2 regions of the Serratia sp. Nf2 genome follow, and region 1 is predicted to be linked to the other one. Evidence: predicted binding sites of a transcription regulator. Region 1 holds the regulator's gene; the other holds the start of a gene.

The links. The regulator CRP, encoded in region 1, controls carbon source genes, mostly activating them, when cyclic AMP is high. The targets are predictions, from matches to a motif close to ATGTGANNNNNNTCACAT.
Region 2: C9411_RS15670 (ABC-F family ATPase) is a predicted target of CRP. The motif match lies at 7,104-7,121, and genes of this name have one in related genera.

Annotation. Positions count from the first base shown of each region.
Region 1 is NZ_PYTW01000012.1:21,635-36,861, reverse strand. Features, by position in the region: gene C9411_RS22515 (LacI family DNA-binding transcriptional regulator) at 1-737, opposite strand, end outside; gene C9411_RS22510 (6-phospho-beta-glucosidase) at 811-2,118, opposite strand; gene C9411_RS22505 (PTS lactose/cellobiose transporter subunit IIA) at 2,115-2,453, opposite strand; gene ppiA (peptidylprolyl isomerase A) at 2,807-3,376, shown strand; gene C9411_RS22490 (sensor histidine kinase) at 3,533-5,218, shown strand; gene btsR (two-component system response regulator BtsR) at 5,218-5,943, shown strand; gene C9411_RS22480 (helicase HerA-like domain-containing protein) at 6,095-7,621, shown strand; gene C9411_RS22475 (aminodeoxychorismate synthase component II) at 7,694-8,269, shown strand; gene C9411_RS22470 (aspartate aminotransferase family protein) at 8,401-9,618, shown strand; gene C9411_RS22465 (YccS/YhfK family putative transporter) at 9,659-11,737, opposite strand; gene crp (cAMP-activated global transcriptional regulator CRP) at 11,788-12,420, opposite strand; gene C9411_RS22455 (OsmC family protein) at 12,803-13,210, shown strand; gene C9411_RS22450 (phosphoribulokinase) at 13,249-14,118, opposite strand; gene C9411_RS22445 (YheU family protein) at 14,270-14,503, opposite strand; gene C9411_RS22440 (hydrolase) at 14,500-15,227, opposite strand, start outside.
Region 2 is NZ_PYTW01000006.1:246,664-261,890, forward strand. Features, by position in the region: gene C9411_RS15635 (MFS transporter) at 1-412, opposite strand, end outside; gene C9411_RS15640 (nucleoid-associated protein) at 1,373-2,554, shown strand; gene C9411_RS15645 (hypothetical protein) at 2,573-3,748, shown strand; gene C9411_RS15650 (hypothetical protein) at 3,834-4,148, opposite strand; gene C9411_RS25620 (hypothetical protein) at 4,507-5,415, opposite strand; gene C9411_RS15665 (hypothetical protein) at 6,321-6,965, opposite strand; gene C9411_RS15670 (ABC-F family ATPase) at 7,147-8,739, shown strand; partial or broken gene C9411_RS15675 (molybdopterin-synthase adenylyltransferase MoeB) at 8,791-8,901, opposite strand; gene C9411_RS15680 (ABC transporter substrate-binding protein) at 9,034-9,921, opposite strand; gene C9411_RS15685 (acetyl-CoA carboxylase biotin carboxylase subunit family protein) at 9,918-11,159, opposite strand; gene C9411_RS15690 (MFS transporter) at 11,156-12,376, opposite strand; gene C9411_RS15695 (FAD-dependent oxidoreductase) at 12,373-13,428, opposite strand; gene C9411_RS15700 (class I tRNA ligase family protein) at 13,418-14,962, opposite strand; gene C9411_RS15705 (cupin domain-containing protein) at 14,955-15,227, opposite strand, start outside.

The DNA of each region.
Region 1 (15,227 bases):
ATCTCTTCGTTGCAGCAGTAGATGGCGCTGGGCCGCGCGGCTTGCTGCAGCAGCCGATCGGCGCAGCGGTAACCGCTTTCCAGATCGTAGACGCCCTCCAGGCAGGCCACCGGTTCGATATTCGCCGCCTGCATCGCCTCTTCAAATCCCTGCAGCCGCAGGCGACTCGACGGGCGCTCACGCGGGCCGCTGATACAGGCGATGCGCCGGTGCCCGGCATCGAGCAGCTGCTGCGTCGCCATGCGGCTGGCCAGCGGGTGATCGAAGGTGACGCAGCGGGCTTCCAGCCCCGGTACCAGACGATCGAGCAACACGAAATCACGTTGTTCCGCCGCCAATTGGCGCAGCCGATCGTCGCTGAGAAAACGCACGTGCAGGATCACGCCGTCGCAGCGCAGGCTAAATAGCCGCTGCACCGCCTGCCATTCGTTTTCTGCGCTGTTGCGGCCCTGGGTCACCAGCAGCTGTTTGCCGTGGGATTCGGCCTCGGTCTGCACGAAGTCCATCAGCGCGCCGAAGAAGCCGCCGCGGTACGACGTGGTGACCAGCCCGAGGGTATTGCTGTGGCTGGAGGCGAGCGCGCGGGCCGCCGGGTTGGGGGTATAACCGAGCTGGGCGACGGCGCGTTCAACCTTCTCGCGGGTCGGTGCCTTGACGTTGCTGTCGCCGTTCACCACACGCGATACGGTGGCGCGCGAAACGCCCGCCAGCGCTGCGACATCTTCCAGTGTCACCATCGTCCCACTCCTGAATTACGGCTAAAAAAATGGGTTCGGCGCGCCGAACCCCTGTCTGGCTGCGTATAGCCGCTTACCTGAACTGCGGCAAATACGGCGCGTTTATCGTCAACACCTCGTCCAGCAGCGGCTGCGCCAGGTTAGCGTTGCCCACTAACGGGTTGGCGATCAGCGCCAGCAACCCGCTGCGGCGATCGCCGTGCACCGCGGCTTCGATGGTCAGACGTTCGTAGGCTTTCACCTGCTGCGTCAGGGCCTGCATCGGCTCCGGCAGCGGGCCAAAGGTCAGCGGGTGCGCGCCCTGAGCATCGACGATACAGTTGATTTCTATCACAGCATCGTCCGGCAGGCCATGGATTGCGCCGCGGTTTGCGGTGTTGACCACTAATTGCGTGCCGAGATTATTATGGATAGCACGAATCAGCTCCAGCGCAACTTCGGAATAGAAAGAACCGCCGCGGAAGCTGAGCTGCTCCGGTTTCGTGTTTAGCTGCGGATCGGCATACAGCTCGAACAGCTCTTTCTCCACCTGCATCACCTGCTCGGCGCGGGTGCCGCGCTCGCCGGCGGCGGCCATCTCTTCCGCCAGCATCTCGCGGGTCTGGTAAAAATAGCGGTGGTAGGGGCAGGGGATCGCGCCGAGCGCACGCAGGAAGTCCGGCTGCCAGGGCTCTTCCTTGATGTTGTTCATGGTCAGCGCCGCGCCGTCACACAGCATGTCGATCACCTTGGCGGTGACGTCGCGCCCCAGGTGCGTGACCTGATGCACCCAGACCATGTGGTTCAGGCCGGCGAACTGCAGCTGCACATCGGCGTAAGGCGCCTGCAGCATGTTGACGATCATGTGATGCATGCTGATCGGCACATTGCACAGGCCGATGATCTTCGCTTTGGTAAAGCGAGACACCGCCTCGGTGACGATACCGGCCGGGTTGGTGAAGTTGATGATCCAGGCGTCCGGCGCCAGCTTTTCCACTCGGCGAGCGATATCCAGCATCACCGGGATGGTGCGCAGCGCCTTGGCGAAGCCGCCGACGCCGGTGGTTTCCTGGCCGAGCAGCTGGTATTTCAGGCCCAGCCGTTCATCGGCGGCGCGCGCCGGCAGTTGCCCGACGCGGAACTGGGTCAGCACGAAAGCGGCGCCGCGAATGGCGTCGTCCAGCGCGAAATGCACGCTGACCTTCACCTGCTCCAGCCCGTGGCGCGCCAGCATGCGGCGGGTCAAGGCGGCGATGGTTTCCACTTTTTGCCGGCCCGGTTCGACGTCCACCAGCGCCAGTTCGGTGACCGGCAGCTCCTCGATGCGTTGGATCAGTCCATCAACCAGTTCGGGGGTGTAGCTGCTGCCGCCGCCGATCACGGCGATTTTAAGCGTGCTCATGGGCGGCCCTCCGTCTGCGACTGACGGCGATAGAGCTCGATCATGTCGTCGGCCAGATCCTGGATCACCATGGCGTTCATCAGATGATCCTGCGCATGCACGGTGATCAGGTTGATCGCCAGCTTGCCGCAGCCTTCGTCCAGGCCGATCAGCTCGGTCTGGATCAGGTGTGCTTTCTTCACCCATTCTTTGGATTCGACCATGTGCTTGGCCGCGGCGGCGAAGTCGCCGGCACGCGCTTGCCGCAGCGCCATCAACGCATTGCTGCGCGCGCTGCCGGAGAACACCAGCAGTTCCATGATGGTGCTTTCAAACTCGGGGCTGACTTCAGTCATCAATTCACTCACGTCATTTCTCCAGGGGTTGCGCGGCGACGCCGCCGTGGGATGCTTCAGTATCCGTTCTTTTTATAATGAGAGCGCTCTCATTTAAATAGAGTAACGACAATGCGTGTGCAAACTGGGAGGCAGATCGCAAAAACCGACCCAGGGTGGCGCGGGGCAAAAAATGCGTGATGCGGTTGGCAAAAAAGCCTTCTGCGCCCATACTTTCCGCAGCAAAATTCAGGGCCGCCTAGGATATGTCCCGTAATTGGGTAAATATAGGTAAATGGCTGGCACTTGCCGATACAGCTCTTTAGAATCAAAGCGCTTTTCCGTTGTTTGTCTCTCAGAGAAAGGACCCGTTAATGTTCAAACGTACTTTAGTGACCTTCGTCGCGCTGTGTTCCCTGTCCGCAGTGGCGCCAGCCGCACTCGCCGCCGGTGAGACCCACGTCATGCTGACGACCTCGGCGGGGAATATCGAGTTGGCGCTCGACAGCCAGAAGGCACCGGTTTCCAGCCAGAACTTCGTCGACTACGTGAACAGCGGGTACTACAACAACACCATCTTCCACCGCGTGATCCCGGGCTTTATGATCCAGGGCGGCGGTTTCACCGCTGACATGCAGCAAAAATCCACCAAGGCGCCGATCAAGAACGAAGCCGACAACGGCTTGCGCAACCTGCGCGGCACCATCTCGATGGCGCGTACCGCCGACAAGGACAGCGCCACCAGCCAGTTCTTCCTGAACGTGGCGGATAACGCCTTCCTGGATCACGGCCAGCGTGACTTCGGCTACGCGGTGTTCGGCAAAGTGGTGAAAGGCATGGACGTGGTGGACAAAATTGCCCAGGTGCCGACCGGCAACGTCGGCCCTTACCAGAATGTGCCGACCAAACCGGTGGTGATTCTGTCGGCCAAGGTACTGCCGTAAGTTTTTTGGCCGATCCCGCCGGGGTCGGCCGCTCCTTCCTCCCGAAGCCTTGCCTTCATCACTGTTTTCTCCTGCGCCCCATGCTCTAATCGGCAGACAATAATCAGACCGGAAATCCGGCGTTCGCCCTTTGTTGTCTCTGGATGAGTTGCTGCCATGTATGAATTTAACCAGGTGCTGTTGCTGCTGCAGCAGATGTGCGTCTATCTCGTTATCGCCTATCTGCTGAGCAAAACCCCGCTGTTCATCCCGCTGATGCAGGTGACCATTCGCCTGCCGCACAAGCTGCTGTGCTACGTGATCTTCTCGGTGTTCTGCATCATGGGCACCTATTTCGGGCTGCACATTCAGGATTCGATCGCCAACACCCGTGCGATAGGTGCGGTCCTGGGCGGTCTGCTGGGCGGGCCGTCGGTGGGCTTTCTGGTCGGGCTGACCGGCGGCCTGCACCGGTATACGCTCGGCGGCATGACCGACGTGGCCTGCGCGATCTCCACGGTGTCGGAAGGCCTGGTCGGCGGCATCGTACACAGCATCGCCATGCGCCGGGGGCGCATCGAGCTGCTGTTCAATCCGCTGTTCGTCGGCGGCGTGGCGTTGGTGGCGGAAGTGCTGCAGATGGCGATCATCCTGGCGGTGGCGCGCCCCTACGATGAAGCGTTGCAGCTGGTGGAGCATATCGCGCTGCCGATGATGATCGCCAATACCGTCGGCGCGGCGATGTTCATGCAAATCCTGCTGGATAGGCGCGCGATGTTCGAAAAATACACCAGCGCCTTCTCTTCCAAGGCGCTGAAGATCGCCGAGCGCACCGAGGGTATCCTGCGGCAGGGCTTCGATCAGGAGAACAGCATGAAGGTTGCACGGGTGATCTATCAGGAGCTGGGCATCGGCGCGGTGGCGATCACCGATCGCGACAAGCTGCTGGCGTTTATCGGCATCGGCGACGATCACCACCTGCCGGGCACGCCGATCGCCTCGGTGCATTCGCATCGCGCCATCGACAACAACGAGGTGGTGTACGCCGACGGCAATCAGCTCTCTTACTGCTGCTCGATCAATCCGGCCTGCAAGTTGGGATCGACGCTGGTGATCCCGCTGCGCGGCGAAAACCAGCGGGTGATCGGCACCATCAAGCTGTACGAGCCGAAAAGCCAGCTATTCAGCACCATCAACCGTACGCTGGGCGAAGGCATCGCCAGCCTGCTGTCGGCGCAGATCATGGCCGGACAGTACGAACGCCACAAGCAGCTGCTGGCGCAGTCGGAGATCAAGCTGCTGCATGCGCAGGTCAATCCGCATTTCCTGTTCAATGCCTTGAATACCCTGGTGGCGGTGATCCGCCGCGATGGCGAGCGCGCCTGCGATCTGGTGCAGTCCCTCTCGACCTTCTTTCGTAAAAACCTCAAACGCTCGGATGACGAAGTCAGCCTGGCGGACGAGATTGAACACGTGAACGCCTACCTGCAGATCGAGAAAGCGCGCTTCGCCGATCGGCTGGAGATCGCGGTATCGCTGCCGGAGGCGCTGTTGGCGGTGCGGCTGCCGGCGTTCTCGCTGCAGCCAATCGTCGAAAACGCCATCAAGCATGGCACCTCGCATCTGTTGGGCGTGGGCCGCATCGAAATCGGCGCCTGCTGCGAAGGCGAGCATCTGCTGCTGCAGGTGACGGACAACGCCGGGCTGTTCCAGCCGAAACCGAACTGCAGCGGGCTGGGGATGAATCTGGTGGATAAACGCATTCGCGTGCGCTACGGCGAAGGCTATGGTGTGCAGGTGGATTGCCGGCCGGACGCCTACACCCGCATTACGCTCAATGTCCCCATGGAGAGGGCCGCCTGATGTTAAACGCACTGATTGTTGACGATGAACCTTCCGCGCGCGACAACCTGCGCCATCTGCTGGAGGCCGAGGCGGAGATCGCGATTATCGGCGAATGCGCCAACGCCATCGAAGCCATCAGCCAGATCCACCGGCTGCAGCCGGACGTGGTGTTTCTCGATATCCAGATGCCGCGCATCAGCGGGCTGGAAATGGTCGGCATGCTGGATCCCAACCGCATGCCGCACATCGTGTTTCTGACCGCCTACGACGAATACGCGGTGCAGGCGTTCGAGGAGCACGCCTTCGATTATCTGCTGAAGCCGGCGGAGCCGAAGCGGCTGAGCAAGACGCTGCAACGCCTGCGGCAGCGCAGTGCGCCGCAGGACGTGACGGCGCTGGATGAGAGCGCCGGTTACCTGAAATACATTCCCTGCACCGGCCACAGCCGCATCTATCTGCTGCGGTTCGACGAAGTGCTGGCGATCCGTTCCAAGCTGAGCGGGGTCTTCGTGGTGCGCAGCGACGGCATGGAGTGTTTCACCGAGCTGACGCTGCGCACGCTGGAAAGCCGTACCCCGCTGGTGCGCTGCCATCGGCAGTATCTGGTCAACCTGGAGCAGGTGCGCGAGATCCGCTTCGAAGAGGGCGGCGCGGCGGAGATGATCATGTCGGCCGGCGATCCGGTGCCGGTCAGCCGGCGCTATTTGAAGGCGCTGAAGGAACAACTGGGGCTGCGGGGGTGACGCAGGTCTTAGGGGGATTCTGAAAAGACAGGCATCATGGGCGTCCCGACGGCGCCCTTTTTGTTTGTCCTTGACGGGGTTACGCGGCGCTTATAGCTTTATTGCATCCACAGGCGCGTTTCGCGCCGCGTCAGCGTCAAAGGAACAGAAAATGAGTGAACCACGGATTATCGCCAAGGCGATGAAAGACGGAAAACCGGAGCAGGATCTGGTGATTTTGCCGGCGTTGGCCAACCGCCACGGGCTGATCACTGGGGCAACCGGCACCGGCAAGACGGTGACGCTGCAGAAAATGGCCGAACAGTTCTCGCGCATCGGCGTACCGGTGTTCTTGTCGGACGTGAAGGGCGATCTGTCCGGCATCGGCGCCGAGGGCGTGCCTTCCGAGAAACTGCAGGCGCGCCTGGCGACGATCGGCATCACCGACTGGCAGCCGCAGGCTTGCACCATTATCCCGTGGGATATTTACGGCGAAAAGGGCCATCCGATCCGCGCCACGATTTCCGATCTCGGGCCGCTGCTGCTGGGGCGCCTGTTGGATCTGAATGAGGTGCAAAGCGGCGTGCTGCAGCTGGTGTTCAAGATCGCCGATGACAACGCGCTGCTGTTGCTGGACATGAAGGACCTGCGCGCCATGGTGCAGTTCGTCGGCGACAACGCCAAACAATTCCAGACCCAGTACGGCAATATCTCTGCCGCGTCGATCGGCGCCATCCAGCGCGGGTTGCTGACGCTGGAAGAGCAGGGCGCCAACCAGTTCTTCGGCGAGCCGATGCTGGACATCAACGATCTGATGAAAACCGACGCCAATGGTCACGGCGTGATCAACCTACTGGCGGCGGATAAGCTGATCAATCAGCCGAAGCTGTATTCGGTGTTCCTGCTGTGGCTGCTGGCCGAGCTGTTTGAGCACCTGCCGGAAGTGGGCGACCCTGAACAGCCGAAGCTGGTGTTCTTCTTCGATGAGGCCCACCTGCTGTTCAACGATGCGCCGGCGGCGCTGTTGACCAAGATCGAACAGGTGGTGCGTCTGATCCGCTCCAAAGGCGTCGGCATTTACTTCGTCACCCAGAACCCGCTCGACATCCCGGACAGCGTACTTGGCCAGTTGGGCAACCGCGTGCAGCATGCGCTGCGTGCGTTTACCCCGCGCGATCAGAAGGCGGTGAAGACGGCGGCGCAAACCCTGCGCGCCAATCCGGCCTTCGATGCCGAAACGGCGATCACCGAGCTGGGCGTGGGCGAAGCGCTGGTGTCATTCCTCGACGAGAAGGGCCGGCCGAACGTGGTGGAGCGGGCGATGGTGATCGCGCCGGAATCCAAAATGGGCATGCTCGGTGCGGAAGGGCTGAACAGCGCGATCAACAAGTCGCCGCTGTATGGCCGCTATGAGGATATGATCGACCGCGAGTCCGCCTACGAGAAGCTGTCGTCGGGGGGCTTTGCCACCCTCGGCACCCCGCAGCAGGGGCAGCAACCGCAGGCGCAACAGCAACAACAGCAGGCGGGCGGCGGCCTGATGGACGGCTTGAACGAGTTGTTGTTCGGTTCCACTGGCCCGCGCGGCGGCAAGCGCGACGGCATCGTCCAGACCGCCGCCAAGAGCATGGCGCGCGATCTCGGCCGCCAGATCCTGCGCGGCGTGCTGGGTTCGATCACCGGCGGCCGTAAAAAGTAAGCGGAAATTATCGTCGGCAGCGGCGGGTTAAATCAGTACACTGTGGCGGCATTTTTCTCTGTCGGACCTAACATGCTGCTGCTGATCGATAACTACGACTCCTTTACCTATAACCTTTACCAGTACTTCTGCGAATTGGGCGCCGAGGTGCTGGTGAAGCGCAACGATGAGCTGCAGCTGGCCGATATCGAGCGGCTGGCGCCGCAGCATCTGGTGATTTCCCCTGGCCCCTGTACCCCGAATGAAGCGGGCATCTCACTGGCCGCCATTCGTCATTTCGCCGGCAAGCTGCCGATCCTCGGCGTGTGCCTGGGGCACCAGGCGCTGGGGCAGGCGTTCGGCGCCGAGGTGGTGCGCGCCCGCGCGGTGATGCACGGCAAAACCTCGGCGATTCGTCACCTGGGCGTCGGCGTGTTTCGCGGCTTGAGCGATCCGCTGACCGTGACCCGCTATCACTCGCTGGTGCTGAAAGCCGATACGCTGCCGGGCTGCTTTGAAGTGACCGCCTGGAGCGAACGCGACGGCGTGCGCGACGAGATCATGGGCATCCGCCACCGCACTTTGGCGTTGGAAGGCGTGCAGTTCCATCCGGAAAGCGTGCTCAGCGAGCAGGGCCATCAACTGCTGGATAATTTCCTCAAGCGTTAACTCCGGTGCGTTTTTTTCGCCCGTCAGGCGTTTTGCATTTGCGCTTGATTGGTTTTTTATGCATATTTCGTGATTATGTTTTCAATCTGATATTACGATAGCGCTGAAAAACTTTCAGGGTGGAGCCGAAAATGACTGAAAAATCCGCAGTGAGCCGCAGCACCTTTGACCAGGTGATCCTGCCTGTTTATGCACCCGCCCAGTTTGTGCCGGTGCGCGGCAAAGGCAGCCGGGTCTGGGATCAGCAGGGAAAAGAGTACATCGATTTTTCCGGCGGCATCGCGGTGACGGCGCTGGGACACTGCCACCCGGCGCTGGTCGAGGCGCTCAAACGCCAGGGCGAGACTTTGTGGCATACCAGCAACGTCTTCACCAATGAACCGGCGCTGCGCTTGGCAAGCAAACTGATCGACGCCACCTTTGCCGACCGGGTGTTCTTCGCCAACTCCGGCGCAGAGGCCAACGAGGCGGCGTTCAAACTGGCGCGCCATTACGCCATCACCCGCCACAGTCCGTACAAAACCAAAATCATCGCCTTCTATAACGCGTTCCACGGCCGCACGCTGTTCACCGTGTCGGTGGGCGGGCAGGCCAAATACTCTGACGGGTTCGGGCCGAAGCCGGCCGACATCGTGCACGTGCCGTTCAACGATTTGGCGGCGGTGAAGGCGGTGATGGACGATCATACCTGCGCGGTGGTGATGGAGCCGATTCAGGGTGAGGGCGGTATTACGCCGGTCGACGCCGGCTTCCTCAAAGGCGTGCGCGAGCTTTGCGATCAACATCAGGCGCTGCTGGTGTTCGACGAAGTGCAAAGCGGCATGGGGCGCAGCGGCAAACTGTTCGCCTATATGCATTATGGCGTGACGCCGGACATTCTCACCACCGCCAAGGCGCTGGGCGGCGGTTTCCCGGTCAGCGCCATGCTGACAACCGAAGAAATTGCGTCGGTGATGCAGGTGGGCACCCACGGCACCACCTACGGCGGCAACCCGCTGGCCTGCGCGGTGGCGGAGGCGGCGCTGGACGTGATCAATACGCCGGAGGTGCTGAGCGGCATCGAGCAGCGTCATGCGCTGTATGTGCAGGCTTTGCAGCATATCGGTGATAAATACGGTATTTTCACCGCGATTCGCGGCATGGGGTTACTGATTGGCGCCGAGCTGACGCCGCATTATCACGGCAGAGCGCGCGACTTCCTCACCGCCGCCGCCGCGCGTGGGTTGATGATCCTCAACGCCGGGCCGAACGTGATCCGTTTCGCGCCGTCGCTGGTGGTGGAGCTGCAGGATATCGAGGCCGGCATGGCGCTGTTCGAGCTGGCGGTGCAGGATGTGATCAACGCCTGAAGCCCGCGCGGCATATAACGGGGCGCGGCATGCCGCGCCCTTATTGATCGCGCAGTTTGCGCTTGAGCCAAATGCCGTGGTGCGGGCGCTGGCGCCAGGCCAGCGACGAAATGGTGTGCATCACGCTCAGGTGCGACAAAATGCGCCGCAGGTGGCGCTCCATCTCGGTGACGGGCATGTCCGGATGCAGATCCGGCGGCTGCATGATGCCGCTGTTGCCGCTGCTCGGGCCGTCGTATTCCAACCGCTGCTGGCAGCTTTGCAGCGCGATTTCACAGGTTTGCAGATACGCTTCCGCCAGTTTCGGCGTCAGCATGTAGTGCTCGCGCGCCAGAATGGTCATGGCGTTCAGGTGTTCGACGATGAACTGGCTGTGAGTGACCCACAGCCGCATGTCCGCCAGATAGTTCGACGCGAACCCCGGCTCCTGCATCGCCTGATTGAGCGAGGTGAACAGCGCGTTGTGCGCCTGGTTAACCTGCATGCGAGTATAGGCCAACGCGGTGGCGTCCGGTTCCGGTTGCTTCAGCATCAGCCGCAGCGCGGCTTGATCGTTCTCCAGCGCCTGATGGGCATTCTTGCGCAGCAGCCCGCTTTGCCACTGCGGCCACAGCCAAATGGTGCCGCCGAACGCCAGCACGCAGCCGATCAGCGTATCGATCAGGCGCGGCACCAGAAAATGCGAGCCGTTCAGCGCCAGCAGCTGCAGGGTGTAAACCGCCGTGACCGTAAAGCCAATCACCGACAGCCCGTAGTTCTTGCGCGAAACCAGGTAGGCCAGCAGCGTGATCACCAACATGATGCTCAGCGTTTCGCCTTCCGGCAACTGCAGCTGCAGCAGCCCGGCCGCCAGCAATAGCCCGGCAATCGTGCCCAGCGCACGGTGCTGAATGCGCACCCGGGTGGCGTTATACCCGTTTTGGCTTACCAGCATGATGGTGAGCAGGATCCAGTAAGGCTTCGGCAGGTTAAACACCGCGCCCAGACTGCTGCCGATCGCCAGCGTCACGCCCAGCCGTGCGGCGTTGCGCAGGGCGGTGGATTTGAACGACAGGTAGCTGGCCAGCGCCGGCCAAAACGGCAGGCGGTGTTGGCCGGGCATCAGATCGCGGCGGTACAACGGATGCTGGGTACGCAGCAGGCGGGCGATGCGGCTGAAGTGGTAATAACAAAACTGGCCGACCGGGTTATCGGGATGCTGCGCCGCCATTTTTTCCAGCGCCGCCAGCTCGTGGGTCATGGAGAAGCGCTTCGAATGTTGATGGTAGAGAATATCGTGCGCCACCACGCGCAGCCGGCCGGCGATCACCTGAGCATTGCGGCGAATGATCGCTTCGGCCTGGCTCTGCTCCACCAGCTTTTGCACCTCTTCCGGCAGATGCAGGCTGACGGTGATGTGCTCCTGCAGATCCATCGCCACCTGAAAGGCGCGCTGCAGGCGCTTTTGCTCGAGGTTGTTGGCGTGCGGCAGGAAATTAAGCTGTTGGTACAAAAGGCTGATCAGATCCATCACCTTTTGCTGGCGCACCAGCAGCGGCGGCAGCGCGGTTTGCGGATCAATATGCTGGGTCAGCAGCGAGTATTTGGCTTCGAAATAGTCCGCCAGTTCCAGGTAGAGCTGGCTGAGCGTCTCGCGCATCGGCTGCTCTTTCCACAGCTTGAACCAGAACCAAGTGAATAAGCCGTACCAGGCGGTGCCGATGGCGTACAGCAGCGGCGCCTGCCAGAGAGGCACCGTACCGGCCGTGCTGAGGGCGAAGATGGCGGCCACCAGCGCCGCCGGCAACAGCCGGGCGTGCAGCGGGCTGATTTCACCGGTGACGCCGAGCAGCAGTGCCAGGCCCAGCATCAGCGCCGGCAGCGGCACGTGCCACAACATGGCCTGTTGCAGCAGCACGCTGCTGAAGGCGAACAGCGAACCGCCGACGATCAGACGTTTAAAGAAGCGCTTATGCGGTGTGTCCAGACCGGCGATATTGCAGCAGGCGGGCACCAGAGAGAACATCAGGCCGAGCTGTAGCTGGCCTATCAGCAGGCCGAACAGCACCGGCAGGCACAACACCAGCGTTTGTCGCAGTGCGTAGTTGATTTCCGGGTGGTAGATCAGGCGGCGCCACATGGCAGAAAGCAGACAAAAAAACGGCGCAGATTGCGCCGTTTCTTCAGGGATTAACGGGTGCCGTAGACGACAATGGTTTTGCCGTGGGCGGAAATCAGGTTTTGATCTTCCAGCATTTTCAGAATACGGCCAACGGTTTCACGCGAGCAGCCGACGATCTGGCCGATCTCCTGACGGGTGATCTTGATCTGCATGCCGTCCGGGTGAGTCATGGCGTCGGGTTGCTTCGCCAGATTCAGCAGGGTTTGCGCGATGCGGCCGGTCACGTCCAGGAAGGCGAGGTTGCCCACTTTTTCGGAAGTGACCTGCAGGCGGCTTGCCATTTGGGCGGACAGACGCATCAGGATGTCCGGGTTCACCTGGATCAGCTGACGGAATTTCTTGTAGGAAATTTCGGCCACTTCACAGGCGGTTTTCGCGCGAACCCAGGCGCTGCGCTCCTGGCCTTCTTCGAACAATCCGAGCTCGCCGATGAAATCCCCCTGGTTGAGGTAGGACAGGATCATCTCTTTACCTTCTTCATCCTTGATCAGCACCGCGACGGAGCCTTTCACGATGTAGTAAAGCGTTTCGGCCTTTTCACCTTGGTGAATCAGCGTACTCTTCGATGGATATTTGTGGATATGGCAATGAGACAGGAACCATTCGAGAGTAGGGTCTGTTTGCGGTTTGCCGAGAACCATTCGCTGTTATCCTCTGTTGTTATCGCTGCCTTGTGTCACAGGGGTCAGAGTTCCCTGTAAAACCCGCCTGTAGCCGCAGTCATGAGCGAGGGCTACCGGCAAGTTTTGAGGCGTGTCATAAAAATACGCTGTCGCTCTAGCATATTAACTTGCCGTAAGCGCTGCAAGCTACATTCTGTTAACATACCGGTAAAGGAGCCTTTCTCTGGGCGTTTCCCTGAAATTCAGTGTCCCGGAAAGATTTATTGCGGCTCTGTTTGTAGCACAGAGTAAGGCGGGTGTCTCGTGTTGTCTCGCTTCAGCATGATTAGCATCAGGTTACGTTGCCTGTTTCTATGCGAAAGCGTACCCTGATTTTAAGAAATTAACCGGAGTGACCAGAATGCAGGCAAGAGTTAAATGGGTGGAAGGGTTAACGTTTTTGGGTGAATCGGCCTCCGGCCACCAGGTGCTGATGGATGGCAACGCCGGCGATAAAGCGCCCAGCCCGATGGAGATGGTGCTGATGTCGGTGGGCGGCTGCAGCGCGATCGACGTGGTGTCCATCCTGCAAAAAGGGCGCAACGACGTGCGCGACTGTGAGGTGAAGCTGACCTCCGAGCGCCGTGAAGAAGCCCCGCGGTTGTTCACCCATATCAACCTGCATTTCATCGTTACCGGCCAGGACCTGACCGACAAGATCGTCGAGCGTGCGGTGAACCTGTCGGCAGAGAAATACTGCTCGGTGGCGTTGATGCTTAACAAGGCCGCCACGGTGACCCACAGTTTCGAGATCCGCCACCCGGCGTAATCGAGACGGAGCGCGGCCCGGCGCCGCGCTCAACGCGTTTATTCGATCTTCTTGCCTTCCAGCAGCCGCTGCACCAGCGGCGCCATGATCAGTTCCATCGCCAGCCCCATCTTGCCACCCGGCACCACTAACGTATTGATGTGCGAGATAAACGAGCCCTGCAGCATCGCCAGCAAATAGGGGAAGTCAATTTGATCCAGCCCGCGGAAGTGGATCACGACGAAGCTTTCGTCCAGTGAGGGAATCGCCTTGGCGGCGAACGGGTTGGAGGTGTCCACCGTCGGCACGCGCTGGAAGTTGATGTGGGTGCGCGAGAACTGCGGCGTGATGTAGTTGATGTAATCTTCCATCGAACGCACCACCGAGTCCATCACCGCTTCGCGAGAGTGACCGCGCTCGCCGGTATCGCGGATCAGTTTCTGGATCCACTCCAGGTTGACGATCGGTACCACGCCGACCAGCAGATCGACGTGGTTTGCCACGTCGTGGTGCTCGGTGACCACGCCGCCGTGCAGCCCCTCGTAAAACAGCACGTCGGTCGGCGCCGGCAGCGGTTCCCACGGGGTGAAGGTACCCGGCACCTGATTGTAGGGCACCGCTTCGTCGTAGGTGTGCAGATACTTGCGCGAACGGCCGGTGCCGTTCTTGCCGTAGTCGATAAAGCTCTGCTGCAGCAGGCCGAAGTCGTTGGCCTCGGGGCCGAAATAGCTGATGTGTCTGCCCAGATCGCGCGCCTTGCGGATCGCCGCGTCCATTTCCGGCCGGGTGTAGCGGTGGAAGCTGTCACCCTCCAACTCGGCGGCGCGAATGTTGAGCTGTTGGAATATTTTGCGGAACGCCACGCTGGTGGTGGTGGTACCGGCGCCGCTGGAACCGGTCACCGCGATAACGGGATGTTTGGCAGACATGGTGGTTGTCACTCCGTGTTGAATGCGCCGGGGTCAGGGGATTATTGTGGCTCTTGTTGACGCTCTCTATGTCAGGAAAAAATGGCGCGCGCTGGTTTGCAATGCCCCATTGTTACCTGATTTTTTCCGTCAGTCATAGAACCGATCGCCACTAAATTTCTTCCTGCCCGGCGCGGAACTGGCCGCGCGGCATGATGTTGACGCTCTCGTGCAGTTCCGACCACACCAGCACCACTTCGCCGTTTTTCAGCTGGCGGCGCACGTCCTCCACCTTCTGTTCCAGCGAGCGTTCGTGCTCGCCGTAATCGGTGCCTTCGCGCAGCACAAAGGATTCGATCAGGCTGTTCAGGGTGTCGGTTGCCAGTTCTTGCCAGGGAATGATCACGTCGGGATGTCCAGATAAGGGGAAAGCCAGGCCGGAATGCGATGCTCCAGCCACATGTGCGGTTTTTTCAGCGTGCCGCCGACAAAGCCGACGTGGCCGCCGAACTCGGTCAACTGATATTCAATATTGCGCGGCAGGCCGGCGACGTCGGGGATCACCTCATGGGTCATGAAGGGATCGTCCTTCGCATGGATGATCAGCAGCGGCGTCTGGACAGCCGGCAACAGCGGCAGGGCGCTGCAGCGGCGATAATAGTCGATAGCGTCGCTGAAGCCGTGAATGCGTGAGGTGATGGCGTCGTCGAATTCGCGGATGCGTCGCAAGCCGTTCAGCTGTGACAGCTTGAGCGGCAGAGTGTCCGGGTAGTGCAACAGCTTACGGGTGGCGTTTTGTTTCAGCTGCCCCAGCAGGTAGCGCTGATAAACGCGGGAGAAGCCTTGCTCCATGCGGTAGGCGCAAGGCTCCAGCATCAGCGGCGCCGAGACCACCACTGCCGCCTGCAGCAAGCTGTCGGCGCCTTGCTGCGCCAGATAGCAGGCCAGCATGTTGCCGCCGAGCGAAACGCCTACCGCCGCGGTCGGCACCTCGCCGTAGCGGTCACGTAGCCAGCGCAGGAAGAAGCGCGCATCTTCGGTTTCACCGGAGTGGTAGATGCGCTGCTTGCGGTTGGGCACGCCGCTGCAGCCGCGAAAGTGCATCACCACGCCGAGCCAGCCACGCTCAC
Region 2 (15,227 bases), on a different contig from region 1:
CAGCGAAGCCCTGAATCAGGCGGCCGACTACGATCAGCACCGGCGCCAGAACGCCGATTTGCGCATGGGTCGGCGCGAAGGCGATCAGGGCAGTGCCGACGCCCATCAGCACGATGGTCATCAGCATGGCGGCCTTGCGGCCGACCCGATCGGCATAGGCGCCCAGCACCATGCTGCCCAGCGGGCGCATGATAAAGCCGACGCCGAACACCGCCACCGACATCAACAATGAACCGTAGGCGCTGTCGCTGGGGAAATAGAGTTTGCCGATGATGGCGGCAAAGAAGCTGTACACGGTGAAGTCGAAAATCTCCAGGCCGTTGCCCAGGCTGGCGCCGACAATGACTTTGTAATTTACCGCGCCTTTCTCTGCCGTTTGGCTTTTGGGCAAGGTTTTTTCAGCAGTGTTCATCGTTATCTCTCGCGATAGGTGGACGGTGTGTTGTTATTATTTTCTGGCCACAGACGGCGTTATCCGGTGCGGCGATAACCGAGACCCGAAACGCCAACAAAATGGCAACGTCACGTTTACATATACTTGTATGTACAATGCTATGCAATATGAGGACGATTAATGGGATAATGGTGGTTTGATTTTTTTAACTTTTTGTATTTATATATTTTTTTGGAAGTTATGCCGTGTAGTGGTGAGGTGGTACAGTACCGATTTAGTGAGCTGTCGCGCATTAATCATTGAAAAAATCCTGGCATTTAAGAGGAGGGTCACAAAATGTCGCGTATAGCAGAATATGTGGCGATAGTCGGCAAGAAATAGAATTAAATAGAGGTGCGTTGACTGTATCAATGATTTTCAAGAGGTATTCAGGTGCGATTTATTCTTACCTGGTGCGGTATCTGGCGAGAATGAAATTCATTTTTTATTTTAATTAATACCGCTAATTAATATTTTTGGTGAATTTGTTCCAGTTATTGTACGGCTTGCTGCGTGAAGCCTTCCTGTGACTTTCATCGGCGTTATTAAATGCAGGTATGACTCATCCGTCGGAAACGCTCAAAATGTCACCAAAACCTCCCGCGATCTCTGAACCTCGTTGTGGCATAATGCGTGCCAAATCACATTCACTATGTATAAAGAGCGAGCACTGTGTTAAGCGCTAATAACATCACAGTGTTGTTTTATATTTAAAATTAATTCCGTATAAATTATTCAATTTGAATTTATTTTTTTTCAGTCAAAAGTCACTTGTAAATCTTTTAATTACACGATACTGTGTTTATGTACAGTGTTTTGGTTGTGGCGCAGCAATTTCACTGTTTAAAAGAACAGTGCAAAATCCTTTTGATTGCCATTAATATAGTTAATACATATCGTAATTAGTTGTTAGTGTTAATTATATTGAAAGGAAGCATTATGTTAAACGAACAAGACACAACCGCCTGTCCTGAGTGTGGTGATACAGAATATATAAAAAATCAATTATGTAACTCTTGTGGCTATGAGTCAGCACTAATTACAACCCCATTGAGGTATAGCCCCCAATTTGCTTTAACAGCGGAGCTGATTAAGAAAGAAGGAGCTGTACTATTCGACCATGATATGGGGGCTCTTTGGCATTTAGGTAAAGGTGATGTACAGCTTTTTTTGAAAAGGATAGAAAGCAAATTTAGACGGAAGGGTAAACTACACGGTTTTATAAAAAAAGATACTCTCCCATTGTCAACGCCTGATGCTTTCACTAGATATATTAATGATAATTTTGGTTTCGAAGATTTCGTTAGCGCAATAATGAAAAAAATGAAACTAGAGGCTAATGCAGAAAAATCGACATTAGTTGGTGGTGCTTTGATTTTTATACATTACAAAACTGACGATGATATGGCTGGGCTAGGGCGTTTGCTGGTTTTGATGGTAGATAAGAAAGGTGTCTTTGAGTTCGATGATAACTTAGTGCCTGAACAGCTAACATCTATTGATATCGACTCATTAAGACAAGCAGCCATGATTGATCTAACATTATTTGAGGCTAGTTATCCTGAAAACAATGGGGAATCTTATGTTGGGTTTATTTCCGGGAAGTCGAAAAGCGAATTTTTCAAAAGAGCTTTGGGATGTGATCCTAAAATAGATAATCAAAGAAGTATCTCAGAGGTTTTTAGAGCACTGGAAGACTTCATTGAAACTTTAAATCTGTCCATGTCGGAGGAAGATGCCGTTGATCAAAAAATTCAAGAGTTTGTTCATAAAAAATCTAAAGACATGCACGATAAAAAAATAACAATCCAAGATATACAAGAGCAAATTGATCGAATTCTTCCTAATGACCACAAAGGGAAAGGGAAATTCAAAGATTTTGTTAATCTAAATGAGTATAAAGTTGATGAGGTTTTCGAACCAACAGTGCATTCAGTAAAGAAAGCTGTTTCTATAGATTTGAAAGATGAGAATGGGAATTACTCGTGTAAAATTTCTAGAAATGTGCTAGGCGGAAAAAATGATGGAAAACCAGTTACGTTTGATAAGCAAGCTCGTCGTTTAATTATCGAACTCTCGGACCAAGAAGTAGATAACTTAGATGCTTTTGTTAAGGAGTAACAAAGTTGAGAGGTTGTTATGGATAAGGAGTTAAGTTTTAAATTCATAATAGAGATTCTTTCTCAATCAGATGTGGATATCGATGGTCATATTGTGACCATAGAGCTGACTGGAGAAAATGCAACTAAAATAAATGAAATAAAAAATGCACTTACTGCAATAGGTTTTATAAGTGTGCTAAAATCTCCGAGGGTTGGCACCAATAAAATTGGTTTTTCACTGCAGGCAAATGCTTGGCTAGATGGTAAATGTCCGTTTTATCAGTCTATAGACGATCTCTGGCGTGATGTGAGAAATAATAGCTCATTACCAGAAATCTATTATCTTCTCAATGGTAATGACTTTCCATCAGATGAGAAGAAAATTGTTTGTATCGAAAGCTATTTAGAATGGAAGAATGTAGTTGCAAAAATATCAAATTATCATGTAGACAAGGATTGTGTTATTTTCGTACCTAATGACTCTGGAGGGAAAGAGTTATTCATAAACATGTCCTGCTCGTTAAAGGATATCTTAGGACAAGAAGGTTGCGATACTAATCTTAAAAATGCATTAGAGTTCATCAAAGTATTATCTATAGATGATGCCCAATCTCCAGAAAGAGTCTCTATAATGAGAGCTGCTTTACTGGATATTTTGGGAGATGATGATAATAAAAATATCACATCCTTGATTAATAGAAGTGCTAAGTTCTATAAAAGATATAATGAGTTGTTGGATCTTTATACAAAAAGATTCTCTGTCAATAAAATATTAAATGAATTAGATCAAAAAAATCTTGAGTACACATCGAAAATAAATGAATTTGTTTCATCAAGCCAAAACAAAGCATTCACTATCCCTGGTGCTTTAATTGCTATTGGTGGCTTAGCTAAAGCTAGTGGGTTTTTAGATTCGGCTTTAATTTTTATTGGCTTGCTAATGGTTTATTTTATCACGAAGATGTCCAATGATGTCCATTTTGAATCTTACATTTCGTTAAAGAAAAATCTAATGGATGCATTCTCTCGATATGCTAAGTTTGATGAAGATGTTGAGGTGAAATATGCTGCGGATAAATTGTCTTCAGAACTTTATTGCAAGATAGATAATGCTAAGCGACGGCTGGAAAGTATTAATTCTATGGCAAAGAGTATGTTGTGGATTGCATTAGTATACTTGGCTATTAAGTGGATTTTCACCGCTAGTTCTTAATTTTTTTTGGAGAGGCGTTTTTATACTGAGTTTTATTCATGATTATAAAAAAATAACTGGCAGTGGTAACTGCCAGTTATTATTGTTATAAATTGACCTCTACATCAATCCAGTCAATGCAAGATTGAGTTCTGCTATGATTGCCGGCTGTATGCCAAGTACCATCTCTAACACTAATGTTACTCAATCCATCTATTGGCAGGCATCTCCAATTGGATGGAGAACCAGGGACAATCCTGCCACTGCTACTATGTCCTCCAAATTGATAGAATAATGCTTGCTCCCTGCCATTTTTAGTACCAATTGCATGTGGGCAAAGTTCACGAATGTGTCCTTGATAAGTAGCAACAATTTGTTTTTGGTTTTCAATTGCATCTTTAATGATTTCATATGTGGACATATAGCATCCTTTGTATTAAAAAGTTACATGTGTAGTAGAAGAATAAAATTATAACTCTGATTTTATTTCTTACAGTGATACGCTTGGCAAATTTTCATTATTAATACGATGCATGGATATATTATTCTAAATGATATTTAAAAATCAATATCTGAGCTGGTTTTGTGGAATATCTTCAATAATATAAAGTTGATAATATTTTTAGAGTCTCACATGTAATTACTTAATGCTGCCTTTATGGAAGGGGTTAATAGATTGTGAAAATTAGCCAGATAATAAATAAAGTTAAATTTATTTTTACTGCTATGTGTTTTCAGAACTCACTATAAAAATTAAAATGAGCTCTGAAACGTAGTGTTTAACGCAATCTTTTTTCTGAAACGTCTGGAGGCATTACTGCTGATAGTAATACTGGAATAGACTCTAGCATTATTTTTCCATCCTTGACTTTCCGTTTTACATACTCGGGATATTTTTCAGGCAGATACACGTCTTCAAACCACCCTCTAAATTCTGAAAGCGCACTGTGAGGGTATGCATTTATTTCCGGGTCTAACTGTCTATAAGATTCAGGGAAGTTATGTCTTATTTTTATTTGTTCCCCATATTTTTCCGAAAGGGAATTTGCTCTCCAATAACGACCCCAATGGCTTCCTAAACTTCCATCTGGCATAATGGAATCATCGACAATAATATTATTTCTTATTAATGAGGCTATTATCGATGTTGCCTCATCAAACATCGTGAAGTACCCTCGCGGGGTCTCATTTAAAAGAATCCGCTCTTGAAATAATGACCAGCTCTTTGATATGGCGTCTGTTTCTTTATAGCTCAGACGCTCATATATATATTTGCGCAAACCAAATTTTGCTGCTTTTCGATAGTTTATTATGGCTTCATCTTTTTTAACCTGTGCAAAATGAGCATAATAGTCGGTTATGGCCATAACAATTTGCTCAGGAACTGCGTGTATAGTCCCTGTTATTGAATTGTTACTACTTAATTGTACATATAAACTATCTGGAGCTTGTTCCGTTTCCGTCCATTCTTTTATTAGCTCTTCTAATTGCCTTCCCCTTTGACGCCCTTGAGCTTCTCCTTTTTCCCAGTCTTGTGCTAATTGAATTATTGAGCTCGGAGCCATACCGCAAAATCTAGCTAGCCCTTGGAGAGATAGGAATGTTTCTCCATTTGGGAGAATGCCCATGCTAATGTTATCTACTTCTTTTATTGCTATAGGCGTAATGGAAAGTGATTGCTGCTTCATAAAGTATTCCTCAAATTAATTTTATTTTCCACTAGTGTGATTTTAAAAGGAATTAAAAAATATTTTATTGTTATGGACAAACCGATAGCAAGTAAATTTATCACTTCTAAGGTGAGATTCCTAACTCGACACTCAATCCCACTTATATAATTGAGATCTAGTTCACACTTATCAACGAACTATTCCTATGACCAGACATGCTCATTGCGTAACTCTCTAATATATTGGTCAAATTTGATCTGAAGTTCATTTTTCATCTAACAAGCATCATGTTTTGTTGCTTATCAGACCGTGGATTATGCTATTAGTCAAAAGTATTTATTATTGACAGTGTTATTAATTTGTTTGGTTAGTTTTTCGGGATGGACTTTGCCATTTAACTGGTATTCCCTGCATAAGTTTTGGCATGCTCTTCACAAGTCCCCTGGCGAGTATTACAACCAAAGTGAGTGGGGCCAGAAGCAACCCATTCGAACTATCTTCTTTCTATAACAATGGGATAGATAGGTTTTAATGGCTTTCCGCCACTTTCGTAGCTTTGGCTCATCTAATTATCTGGGGTAGATACGTCGCAAAGATAGTAGTCTGCGTGCAGAATGTAGCTGAGTTAATTACAGCTCATCGGCAAGAGAGTCAGTAATTAGCATTGAAAGCAATATGATAACTGTCTTTATTTAATTTAAATTACACTGTTCACTCAGGACTTTCATCGTACACTTTTTTAACCGCAAACCTGAAAATGAAATACCCTAAGAAAACTCCAGCTATGGAGGTCGCAACCCACAGATACTTAAAATTGTCGTCGGAGTAAAATACGAACCAGGCAATGGCCAATAGCGAGAGGACTACCACTCCACACCCTATGCCCTGAATAATTCTGGATAAAGCCGCTAGCATAAAGTTCTTCATACGTTAACCTTTGCAAAAAAGTACTGACAAATTTGGCTGAATTTCTTTCGATCTCTTTCCCAAACTGAGACGGCATCCTCGAATGGTCGGACTTTGTTTTCTAACAGAAAGTACAGCAGATCGAGGTTTCCCAGGCGTCTGAGTTGATCATACATCCGTGGGTTTCTTGCCCTCAAGTCGCGTGATGTATAGACAGAGCGCGATATGCTTGCCCCAGCGGTAAGAATGGAGCCAACGGCAACACCCGAGACAAGCCGTGGGATTATTTGTTTAGAGAATATATATCCCATGTTTGCGGTGGCTAACTGATTAAATGCGAATTTGCCGATGAGTTTTCCTGATGTTCTTATGGTCATGTCCTTAACATCTTCAAAATTGACTTTGCTGGCGAAATTTTCGATGAAGATATGAGCCACTTTTTCGATGCTCGCTTTATTGGCCATGCCTGACTTGATGAGTCTGATAAATCGCTCTTTATCTTGCGAGTTTAACCATCTGTTTTCAGTATCAATATAGTCGTAGCCCAGGTAGTAGAAATCTACCGGTACACTGATAAAGCCTTGTGCAAACCCGCGTACTAAATTGCTGTCAATGTTTACGGCATCCGCCATGTCGTTGGCTATCTGCTTTGCGCTTTTCATAGAAATCCTTTTCAATATGAACCGCCGAATCTAGCAGACTTTTTGTACGCAAGCCAATGTCCACCGGCAAACGGTGTGAACCCACCGCTCAAAATGTCACCAAAACTTCCCGCGATCTCTGAACCTCGTTGTGGCATAATGCGCGCCAAATCACATTCCCTATGTATAAAGAGCGAGCGCTGTGTTAAGCACCAACAACATCACCATGCAGTTCGGCAGCAAGCCGTTGTTTGAAAACATCTCTGTTAAATTTGGCGGCGGCAACCGTTACGGCCTGATCGGCGCCAACGGCTGCGGCAAATCCACCTTTATGAAAATCCTCGGCGGCGATTTGGCACCGACCGGCGGCAACGTGTTCCTTGATCCGAACGAGCGCCTGGGTAAACTGCGTCAGGATCAGTTCGCCTTCGAACAATACAGCGTGCTGGACACCGTGATCATGGGCCACACCGAACTGTGGGCGGTGAAGGAAGAGCGCGACCGCATCTACGCCATGGCGGAGATGAGCGAAGAAGACGGCTATAAAGTGGCCGATCTGGAAGTCGCCTACGGCGAGATGGACGGTTACACCGCCGAAGCGCGCGCCGGCGAACTGCTGCTTGGCGTCGGCATTCCGGTGGAACAGCACTACGGCCCGATGAGCGAAATCGCGCCGGGCTTCAAGCTGCGGGTGTTGCTGGCGCAGGCGCTGTTCTCCGATCCGGAGATCCTGCTGCTCGACGAACCGACCAACAACCTGGACATCGATACCATTCGTTGGCTGGAGCAGGTGCTGAACGAGCGTAACAGCACCATGATCATCATCTCGCATGACCGTCACTTCCTGAACATGGTCTGCACCCACATGGCGGATCTGGACTACGGCGAGCTGCGTGTCTATCCGGGCAACTACGACGAATACATGACCGCCGCCACCCAGGCGCGTGAGCGTCTGATGGCGGACAACGCCAAGAAGAAAGCGCAGATCAGTGAGCTGCAATCGTTCGTCAGCCGCTTCAGCGCCAACGCCTCCAAGTCCAAGCAGGCCACCTCGCGCGCTCGCCAGATCGACAAGATCCAGTTGGAAGAGGTGAAAGCCTCCAGCCGCCAGAACCCGTTCATCCGTTTCGAGCAGGACAAGAAGCTGTTCCGTAACGCGTTGGAAGTGGAAGCGCTCACCAAGGGCTTCGACGAAGGCCCGCTGTTCAACAAGCTGAACCTGATGGTGGAAGTGGGCGAGAAGGTTGCAGTGCTGGGCGCCAACGGCATCGGTAAAACTACCCTGCTGAAAACGCTGGTGGGCGATGCGCAGCCGGACAGCGGCACCGTGAAGTGGTCGGAAAATGCCCGTATCGGTTATTACGCGCAGGATCACGAATACGAGTTCGACGACACCCTCAGCGTATTCGATTGGATGAGCCAGTGGAAGCAGGAAAAAGACGACGAGCAGGCGGTGCGCAGCGTGCTGGGCCGTTTGCTGTTCAGCCAGGACGACATCAAGAAGCGCGTGAAGGTACTGTCCGGTGGTGAGAAGGGCCGCATGCTGTTCGGCAAGCTGATGATGCAGCGCCCGAATATTCTGGTGATGGACGAACCGACCAACCACCTGGATATGGAATCCATCGAATCGCTGAACATGGCGCTGGAGATGTACGAAGGCACGCTGATCTTCGTCTCTCACGACCGTGAGTTCGTCAGCTCGCTGGCAACCCGGATTCTGGAAATCACCCCGAACAAGGTGATCGACTTTACCGGCAACTACGAAGACTATCTGCGCAGCCAGGGCATCGTGTAACCCTCGTGGCAACGCATCAGGGCGGGAATTATCCCGCCCTTTTTTTATCCGTCATTCCCCGCCGCACACTTCGCAGTGCGGATCCTTTGGCAGTTTCATCTCCCGGAACTGCATGCTCATCGCATCGAACATCAAAAGCTTGCCGCGCAGCGGCTGACTGTACATTTTTCATAGTAAGCTAAGTGCCTCGGCCCCCTTGGCGTTATACAAAGGATTTACGTAAGGCAATATTTTACAAACTTTGCATTATTTCGATAAGACGCTCAGATGTAGCCTGTGCGTTCAAACAGCCGACTAGAGCAGGTCTTCTGAGATCAATATGCAATCGCCATAGCAATTAAATTTATCGAAGTCCTGTAATCCAAGATAGGTGTTGAAACTTAATCCCTCCCCATATTCGGCTTCCTGTTGAGATGTAATGCTGCAGGCTAGCGATAATGCCAGCAAGGTTTCATTCCAGTATGGACGTTTCATACCATGCCGAGAAATATGCGATGCCGAGCGAACACGTGACAAACGTTGAGGTCGTAGAATGCATGATTTATGGACTTCAACACCATCCGAGTCATCAACCAACAGGATCCGATAGACCTGTGTCTGAGACAGATTTTTGATGGCTGCTGACGCAAAGTCACTGTAGCCAATGATTATAAACGTGTCCCCTTTTTCTACTCGCAGCGGCGGTTCCCGGATAATCCGAACATCGGCCAGTATAGGGAGGCGCTCCTTCATCCGATTGGCATAAAGGTTATCCTGCATCACAATATAAACGTTCCCACCCTGACAATTAATAATGCTGTCATTAGCACAATAGGCCAGCAAGGCGGCGTCATCTTTCTGGTATTTCAATACCTCGGTTCTGTTAAATTTGTTATATTCGCCAAGTTCACACGCTGTCGAAGCCGGTAGGATCAAGGGAACGGATTGTCGGGTGTATAACGGTAATGCCGCCAAAGCGGCAAAACTGGAAAAATGCCCGACCACCACGTCAGCGCCCCATTCAATTAACTCAGCAGCGGCGCGTTTTCCTCCTGTCGCTGATTTCTCGTCGTTGACGATTTTCAACGTGTTTTGTTTGAATTCGGGGAAATGTTTGAGGCTATAATTGATAGCCTCAATAAAGGTCCATGTATGGCTATTGGCGTCTTTCTCTAACGCAATGGCCAGTCCGATTTTTTTCATCGTGTCGTCACAATCACCTGCTGGCTGTAGCTCATTGCCTTTTCTTCCGTCTCCTGCCGACTGCTCCCTTTAACGCCCAGAAAGCCAATAATGTCGTTCCCCAACGGCGGCCGTTTGATAACGCTGCCAAGCGGTGAGATGATTTTCAGCATGAAAGTGTTCGGATCCTGTGTGACGTGTTCAGGGACGCTGATGGTGTCGATGCGCCCAGCCGCGGAGATCAGGCAAAGCGCGAACGTATGTTTACCGGTTGGCGAATAACGCAGATAGTCCGGTTTCTGCCCAATCGCCACATCAATAACTGCTTTTATTGGGCAATAACCGGCGGAGATCCGGGCCATAAAATCGAGGCCGCCGCCGCCGGGCCGAGCGGCAATCTCAACGATGTAGGGCTTTCCCTGATGGAGTCTGATCTCTGCGTGCATCACGCTGCGCGTCAGTCCCTGTGCTACGGCACCGGCATGCACTGCTTCGTGCACGCGCTGCAGATCCAGGCCATCGAGATCGGTTGGCGTATGATGGACATCATCATCAAACGAGTTCCCTTCCAGTGTGACACGATCAACTATGGATCCCAGCACCGTTACGCCGTCCCAGGAATAGGCCTCGATCAGGAATTCACGCCCATCCAGGTACGACTCGACCAGCAGTGAGTTGGGACCCAATACGTCCGTGATCCCTTCATTTTTGAACTGGCTCATTTCTGTGATACCGATCAGCGCTTTGGGGAAGAACTCCGCCATTTGCTGAGGCGTGTCGACGCGGTAGACAAACTGGCTGGCCGAACCCAGTGTGGGTTTGAGGATCACTGGGTAACCGAGTACGGCTGCCGCCTCCAGTGCTTCAGGCAGCGTCGGTGTCAGCCGAAATTCTGGGTGAGGAGCCTGACCGGCGCGGTGGGCTTCGCGCATGGCGATCTTGTTGCGACTTTTTACCGCCGCATCGACCGGGATGCTCGGCAGGTGCAGAGTGTCTGCGATCATTGCCGCGGCGATCACGCTGTTCTCTGCGAAGGTGAACACCCCGTCAAAGTGAAAATCCTGATGCAGCTGAGCGGCCAGCGCCGTCAAATCGTTGATGTCCATACTATCGGAAATAAAGAATCGCCCGGCATGCCAGTGATCGCTGTCGGCCACCCCGGACAGCACATACAGCTCGATGCCGTACTGCTCCACCTGTTGGTAGCGTGAATTGTAGTAATCACCAAATTGTCCGACTTCAATCGCCAATAATTTCATTTTACTTTTCCTTTAAAGACCAGGGTGGATGCCAGGAGTGCTAGAAGAACCACAGCCAGCGCCAGTGCTACATAACCGGCAAGTACAGTGGTGTTATCGACCAGTTCGCCAATGGCGTAGGTCAGTACGACGGCTGACGTCAGTCCAATTGCGTTGCTGAAGCCGAAGAAACGGCCGGTGTAATGGGAGGGGATGGTGTTGAACATCAATGTGCGGCACGATATACGCGCCAGACCAAAACACACCGCGCCAAGCGGGAAGAACACCATCAGCCACGGCAGCGTAAATTGCGGCTGCAGGGCGATAAATGCCGCATTCGCCACGTAGCCGAACATGACTATTGTCAGTAAGGAAAAACGCTTCTGCAGGAACGGCGTCATGGCGGCGGCGATGGCCACCCCCACGCCGGCCAGCGCGTCAACCACGCCCAGGACGCCGGCACCGGAGGCGAAGTGTTTGGTGACCAGCAGCACCAGCAGCATATTGCTGACCGTCACAATGATATTGCCGACGCCATACAGCAGCATCAGCCAGGGTTTTCTCACGGTGGATAAGCTTGCAGCCGGCGTTACCTCAGAGACTGTGCTGCCTTCGGACACGTCATCAGACTCTTGCACACGCGGCGTCAGCATGAAGAACAGCACCGCACTGGCGATGAAGGTGATGGCGTTCAGCACAAACACGAAATCCACACCAATCAGTTGGATGAGGAACCCGCCGATTGCCACCGATGTCAAGGCGCCAATTTGCACCGCCATTTCGAGTTTGGCATTGAAGGCAGCCATTCTGCCTGATTCAACCGAGTCTTTGATGATGGCATTATTGGCCGGGAAGAACATGGCCATGGTCATGGACAGCATAAAGCTGCAGACGAAAATGACCATCGAGGGATCGGTGAATGTATTGATGCCTGCCAAAACGCCAATGACGATGGCTGCGTTGACCACGTTGGTGATGATGCAGATCTTCTTTCTGTCATAAGTATCTGACAACTTACCGAACAACACCGAGAAGAAGGCTTGCGGCAGCGCAATCAGGATGAACAGAGTGCCCACGGCTTTCGCCGTTCCCATGCTCTGTGAAATGATCAGCGCATTGGCGATGGTGAGGATTCCGCTTCCCAGGGTGGAAACCAGTGACGCGGCAAGGATTAAATTTTCGTTTCTTTTGCTGGTCTGACGGGGTGTGACATTCAGAAAAATGGTTTCATTACTCATTCGTTAACTCCGTGAATGACATGCTGACTGATTTGCTCGGACAGTGCCGGGGCGATCTTAAAAATAGAGGCATCGCACGCTTCAACGGCGATGCATCCGGTGACATCGTGTCGGCCCCAGTAAGCAGTGCCTTGCCGTTTTTGAGCCGGCAATTCAAAGTAGGGCGACACAACGACATCCACCTGGTCGTATTTAACGCGTAGCCGGTCAAGCAAATACCGCTTACACGCCTGCAGGTCGTGACTGTCTGGCGGCATCGAGTAGGAAAATCGACTGGCACTCACTTTAAGCATCCGACGTTCCGGCGACGGTACACACCATGATCGCTGTTCATCTCCCATCGTCAGCACCGGCTTTAACAAGCACGCACGGGCATCGTTGAGGTGCACGTCAAGGTGTACCTGGTATTGCGGTGCCGGAGCGATACCTGACCGGTCAATGTGTCGGGTGAGAGGACGGCTCGCCGTGCAAATCACCGCCGTGTAGCTTTTACGCTCACCGTTAATGCTAAAATGTCTCCCCTCCCGAATGGTGCCGAGATCTACGCGCGTATGCGGTTTCAACACGATGCTGCCCGTGTTTGCCAGCGCCTGGCACAAATGCGCATACACCTTTTGTGCATTGAGAAGAATGGCGTCATGGCCGACGAAGAGCCGCCGATTGGCACTAGGCATGCGCAACAGGCTGCTCTGTGTCGACAACACGGGATCCTGGATGTCATAACCTATAGCCAGCGCATCATACAGCTGCGCCAAACGACGACAATCGGCGTCATCCACCACACGAATGGATTGCGTCTGACAACCGACTGTTTCGCTGCCGGCGTCGATGAGTTGGCGCCAGAAAGCAAGCGAGTGCGCAGCCAGCGGTTGCAATGCGGCATTGTTTTCGTGCACGTGTTTCCACAGGCGACCATGCGCCCACGAAAGATTGGCGGTGTTCGGAATGGCGGCGGCATCATACAGCTCAACGCTTGCGCCCTTACGGGCGCAAGCCAGCGCAGTCATGACGCCGGTAATGCCGCCCCCAATGATGGCGATGTTAGGACGCATATGACCCACTGTTGGTGAAGGTGGCGATCGGAGGCAGTTCAGGCAAAGCCCATTGTTCACTGCCGTTCAGCGGATTGGCATTCACGATAGCGTGGTGCAGATCAATCATGATCAACCCCAAACCGTCGACGAGGACCCGTAACTGTTGATTTATTGCCTTCAGGCTGATGCCGCTTTCTTCCGCAACCAGCTCCTGCAAGCGCCCAATATGGCGCAGGCACCAGTCAGCCAATCGGCTTTGACTGAACGTCTCGAGACGACAGGTCAGAGCCAGGCGCTGACGCATGGTGTCGACCAGCAGAGGAGTATTGGCCTCATCGTCATTCTGGCGCAATTCCCAGCGTTGTGTGGCGTATGCACGGGCAAGCGCATTCCAGGCGGAAATCAGCCGTTCGTTAAGGATTTGACTGAGGGCATCCCGGCTGAAATTGTTCCGGTTGTGCTCCGGGCTGGTCAGGCAAAGATAGAAACGGGCATAGTCGCGAGGCAGGGTTTTTACCAGATCGCGAGCCCAGATCAAATGGCCGCGACTGGTCGAAAACTTGGCGTTTTCCAGCTCGTAAAACTCATTGGGCACGATGGTGTCAGGCAACAGGTACTTACTCTCATGCGCCATCAGCAAGGCAAGATGTGTCACTCCCCAAAAATAGGAGTTGTCGAAGCCGAGGAAATACGCCAGGCGATTGCCGGTTTCTGCACGCCAGGTTGCATCCGTCGGCGCCGCGGTGTTTTCGCCACAGGCGTTGCAGTACATCGATGCCGGCATTCCCTCCGCCCAGGCGTTGAGCACTTGCCCCTCCGTGCCGGGGAAATGCGATGGCAATCCCCAGGCAATGGGGTAAGTGATAGGGAAATCGATCAGCTCTCGGCTGAACAGTTCCGTCATCAGCTGAAGAATGTGCGGGCGCCAGCTGCCTTTTTTCGCGGCGTAATAACGCTCCAGCTCGGCTCTGTATGCTTCCACCGGGAACACCAGGATCTCCGTTTCTCTGTATTCCAGTGATTCGTAGGGGGGCAATGTCGCCACCGGGTTTTTTAATCCATCAAAGTTGTTGGGGTGTCCGCAACTTTCACACAATCCACCGCGGGACTGCGCCAGGCAGGTCGGGCATTCACCGGATACGAACGACTCCACCATAAACGTATCGCGGTGTGTCGAGTACGGCAGCCTGACGGTTTTGAGCCGGAACTTGCCCTGCTCGTGTAGGGGAGACAAAAAGGCATACACCATTTCTTTATAGCCGTCGTCGAACGGGGCATAGCCATCCAGCTCGACTCCCCAGTCATTCAGACTGTGCCTGATATCATCGGCGGCCTGACGGCACAAATTTTCCGGTGACGTGCCCAGTTTGTAAGCGCTGGTGACAACATAGGTTTGGCTGTCGTCAGTGCCGGTCGCGTAATTGACACTCTCTCCGGTCAAACGCAGGTAGCGAGCGTAAATGTCGCCGGCTAAATAGGGGCCGGCCATATGGCCAACGTGCAAATCGCCATTGGGCGTGGGCGGTGGAGCAATAACGAGCGTTTTAGACATGGTCAGGCACCTGATTTTTTTGTTGGTGACGTTGAGCAAAACGCACGGTCATCTCGGCGTCCCACCAAATGCTGTACATTTCAAATGGCTCATGGCTTTCATTGAGCACACAGTGCCGGGTGAATGGCGGAAACTGCACGGTATCACCGGCTTTAAAGTGCGTTTTTTTTCCTTCGCAAACGATAAAGGCCTCCCCCTTAATGGCGATGAAGATCTCGTACTCGTGATGTTCATGTGGTGTGGAGGCGGTGCCGGGTGCAATAAC